One region of the Bacillus sp. AL-1R genome, then DNA from elsewhere that is predicted to be linked to it. Evidence: predicted binding sites of a transcription regulator. Region 1 holds the regulator's gene; the other holds the start of a gene.
The links. The regulator Rex, encoded in region 1, represses fermentation and respiration genes when NADH is low (regulators of the CRP and FNR family bind a similar motif). The targets are predictions, from matches to a motif close to TTGTGAAATATTTCACAA.
Positions count from the first base shown of each region.

Region 2: nirB (nitrite reductase large subunit NirB) is a predicted target of Rex. The motif match lies at 958-975, and genes of this name have one in related genera.

Region 1 covers NZ_CP197469.1:4,208,632-4,210,828, forward strand. The annotation lists gene ACSBO6_RS19970 (CPBP family intramembrane glutamic endopeptidase) at 247-918, shown strand; gene ACSBO6_RS19975 (redox-sensing transcriptional repressor Rex) at 958-1,584, opposite strand; gene ACSBO6_RS19980 (ABC-F family ATP-binding cassette domain-containing protein) at 1,746-2,197, shown strand, end outside.
Region 2 covers NZ_CP197469.1:2,366,758-2,368,954, reverse strand. The annotation lists gene ACSBO6_RS11005 (MFS transporter) at 1-371, shown strand, start outside; gene ACSBO6_RS11000 (iron chaperone) at 390-779, shown strand; gene nirB (nitrite reductase large subunit NirB) at 998-2,197, shown strand, end outside.

The sequences.
Region 1 (2,197 bases):
TATTTTTTTAGCACTCATGTGTATTGAGTGCTAACACAATTAATAGTTTAAATAATATTAAAAAATTTTGCAAGCCCGAAGCAGGCACTTTTCTTGTCGAAATTTAATAAGTTTTATTTATCAACTATCAAAAGTAAAATAAAAAGTGAAAATTTCTTTTAAGAAACATAAGAAACGAGTAAAATATGTACGTGTTGTTATAAACCTTTTTGTTATGAAAAATATCAACACAAAGGAGCTATTGTATTGAAAACTAGAGATTTATGGATTTTATTAACGTACGTCGTTCTTCAATATTCAGCGGTATTCGGAGTTCCCTTTTTATTAAAAAGTAACTTATACGTTGGAGTGGATCGGAAAACAGCTTCTCTTGAAGCGGTGGCATTATGGGGTTGTATTAGTTTCGTAACTGGATTAATTATTATACTTCTCTTATTACACAAGCCCATTTATGAAGGAATAAAGAGTTTTAAAACTAATTATCGTACAATAATAAATTGGGTTATTTTAGGTTACTTCATAACAATGCTAACTCAAATTGTTTGTAATTTAATTTTAATTTATGTACTTGATTTACATAAGGGCTCAGAAAATACTCAAAATATCATAAACATCGCTAAGCTTAATCCAGCTTTTATTGTCATACCAAGTCTAGTTGCACCAATTTTAGAAGAAGTTATTTTTCGTGGAATTATTTTTAAAAGGCTTTATAATCGTTTACCATTTATTATTTCTGCTGGGATTAGTTCAGCGATCTTTTCACTTATGCATGGAGACTTACCCTTCTTTTTGTCATACTTTCTAATTGGTTTTGTATTTTGTTACCTGTATAAACGAACAAACTCAATTTTGGTTCCAATCTTAACACATATGTTAATGAACTCTTTTGTTGTTTTTCAGCAGATTAATTTACATTAAAAAACCCCCAAGAGGGGGTTTTTTATATATCCAGTAATTTTATTGTTGTAAAAAATATGCCAATGTTTGCAGTTCAACTGCTAAGTCTATATGATGAATGCGAATATGTTCTGGTACACTAATTCGTGCAGGTGTGAAATTTAAAATTCCTCTAATATTTTTTCCATTTAATCGATCAGCTATTGATTGTGCCACTGGTGCAGGAACAGTTAAAATAACGATTTGAATATCTTCATTCATAACTTCTTCTAGATTTTCTAAATTATAAACAGGTACTCCACCTATTTCAGTACCAATTTTATTTGGATCAATATCAAATGCCATCTCAATTTTTGTATTATTATTTTTTATAAAATTATAGTGTAAAAATGCAGTTCCTAAATTACCAACACCAATTAATGCAACTTTCATAACTTCATGCTGGTTAAGCGCTTTCGAGAAAAAAGTTAATAAGTAATTTACATTATATCCATAACCTTTTTTACCTAGTGCCCCAAAATAAGAAAAATCTCTTCTGATTGTAGCGGAATCTACCTTTACTGCTTCACTTAACTCTGCTGAAGAAACTCTTTGTTTACCTGATAAAGACAAATTCTTTATAAAACGGTAATATAAAGGTAGACGTTTAGCAGTAGCTTGTGGAATTTTAATTTGTTCCGAATCCATTTTTTAATCCCCCACTTACTGTAATTCTTTTTACTATGGTGTGTAATTTGACCTTATTTTAGTAATAAAGTACTTGTTCTAATGTAAAATATACACTATATTTAAGAATTTTGACAGTCTACAGTTACATAGATAAAAAATTTTGCAATGAGGTGTTATCAATGATTCTTTTACAAGTAAATAATGTCTCAAAGTATTTTGGTAGTGACATTATACTTTCAAATATAAAATTAGAAGTTCAAACGAGTGATCGAGTTGCCATTGTTGGACGTAATGGTGCTGGAAAATCTACATTATTGAAAATCATAGCAGGTGAAATATCCTATGATGGCGGCGAAATAAATAAGCCTAAAGACGTTACTGTAGGATACCTAGCCCAAAACACTGGTTTACAGAGTGATAAAACGATTTGGGAAGAATATTATTCTGTATTCAATCATTTAGTAGAAATGCAAGATAATATGAGAAAACTAGAAGTTAAAATGACTAAGGAGGAAGTCTACTCTAATCAATCCGTTTATGACAAGGTTATGAATGAATATGATCATCTACAATATACATTTAAAGAAAACGGCGGTTACCAGTTTGAAGCAGATATTCGTTCAATCATTAG
Region 2 (2,197 bases), 1.8 Mb from region 1:
CTTTAGGTATTTTTGGATTAGCAACCATGTTATTTGCTATTTCAACAAACTTAGTTGTCTCTTTAATTGCATTATTTATTATTGGAGCTTCAGATGTAGTTAGCGTAGTGATACGTTCCTCGCTTGTTCAGTTACAGACACCTGATGATATGAGAGGAAGAGTAAATGCTGTCAATTCTTTATTTATTGGAACTTCAAATCAGCTAGGGGAATTTGAATCTGGGACAATGGCTGGTTTAATTGGAGCTGTACCAGCGGCCTTTGTAGGAGGACTTGGGACGATTTTAGTTGCAGGACTATGGATGTATTTATTTCCTTCACTCAGAAAAATTAATTCACTGACTGGAGATAAAACTGAAAAAGCAGGATAATTTTGCTAAAGGAGACTTATGGAAAATACTAAAAAAACATTTGAAACCGTAGATGAATATATTTCACAATTTCAGCCTGATGTCCAGGAAAAATTACAAGCTTTAAGAATGATTGTAAAAGAAGTTGTACCAAATGCAGTAGAGAGAATTAGTTATCAAATGCCTACATTTGTATTAAATAAAAATTTACTACATTTTGCTGCATTTAAAAATCATATTGGATTTTACCCGGGCGCAAGTGGAATTGCAGCATTTAAAGAGGAATTGTCGGTTTATAAAGGCGCTAAAGGATCTGTACAATTTCCAATAAACGATCCACTTCCATTTGATTTGATCAAAAAGATTGTAAAGTATAGAGAGATTGAAGATATAAAAAAAGCTGAAGAAAAATTAAAAAAGAAAAAATAAGTTCAAAACCTCTAAGGCTAATTTTAGCTTTAGAGGTTTTTTAAAAAAAGAATTTGGACTTGTTCAAAATTTTGTCAAATATTATCCAGTAATCAGTTACATTATCCGTTATACTAAACTTGTATTTAGAAGGAAAAAACAAGTAATGAATGATGAAGTTGATTTTTTTTAATTATATTTGTGAATAAATTCACAAATTATTCTTGGAGGAAAAAAAGATGAAAAGAAAATTATTGATGATTGGTAATGGCATGGCAGGAGTGCGTTGTATAGAAGAAATTCTAAAAAGAAATAAACAGTTATTTGAGATCACTATAATTGGTGATGAACCTTATCCAAACTATAACAGGATTATGTTATCAAATGTATTACAAGGAAAAACAACTTTCGATGAAATTAATATAAATGAATGGAATTGGTATAAAGAGAATCAAATTACATTACTTACAAACGAAAAAGTTACTAAAATATCTCCTAATGAAAAAACAGTTGAAACAGAAAAAGGAAAAACAATTTCGTATGATGAGCTTATTTTAGCTACTGGATCTAGTGCCTTTATACTGCCTATACCCGGAAATGATCTACAAGGCGTAATTGGTTTTAGGACAATTCAAGATACTGAATTAATGATGGATTATGCAAAAAGGTATAAAAAAGCTGTCGTAATAGGGGGAGGATTATTAGGTTTAGAAGCGGCAAGAGGATTAATTGATCGAGGAATGGAAGTACATGTTGTTCATTTACTGCCTACTTTAATGGAACAACAATTAGATGCAACTGCTGCGAAAATGCTAAAAAAAGATTTAGAAAAACAAGGTATGAACTTCTTAATGGAGAAGCAAACAATTTCAATAAATGGTACGGACCGTGTAGAAGGGATTAGTTTTTCCGATGGCACTTCATTAGATTGCGATTTAGTCGTAATGGCAGTAGGTATCAGACCTAATATATCTTTAGCAAAAGAAGCAGGAATAAACACAAACCGCGCAATTATTGTAAACGATTTTATGGAAACATCCGAACCATCAATTTATGCAGTAGGTGAATGCGCAGAACATAACGAAACTACTTATGGTTTAGTTGCACCACTTTACGAACAAGGGATTGTACTTGCTGATTATATGACTGCTAACGAAACGAACGGATATAAAGGAAGTATTTTATCTACTCAATTAAAAGTATCTGGCTGTGATTTATTCTCTGCTGGATTAATCCATGAAGAAGAAGATATGCAAGCAATCATTGTAAATGACCAATTTACTGGACTTTACAAAAAAGTAATTGTGAAAGATGAAAAAGTTGTTGGAGTCGTGTTATATGGAGATGCATCAGATGGAAATCGATTATTCAACATGTTGAAAAATGAAACAAATATAAAAGAATATACAAGTGCTTCTATTCTTCATAAATCTGGTGAG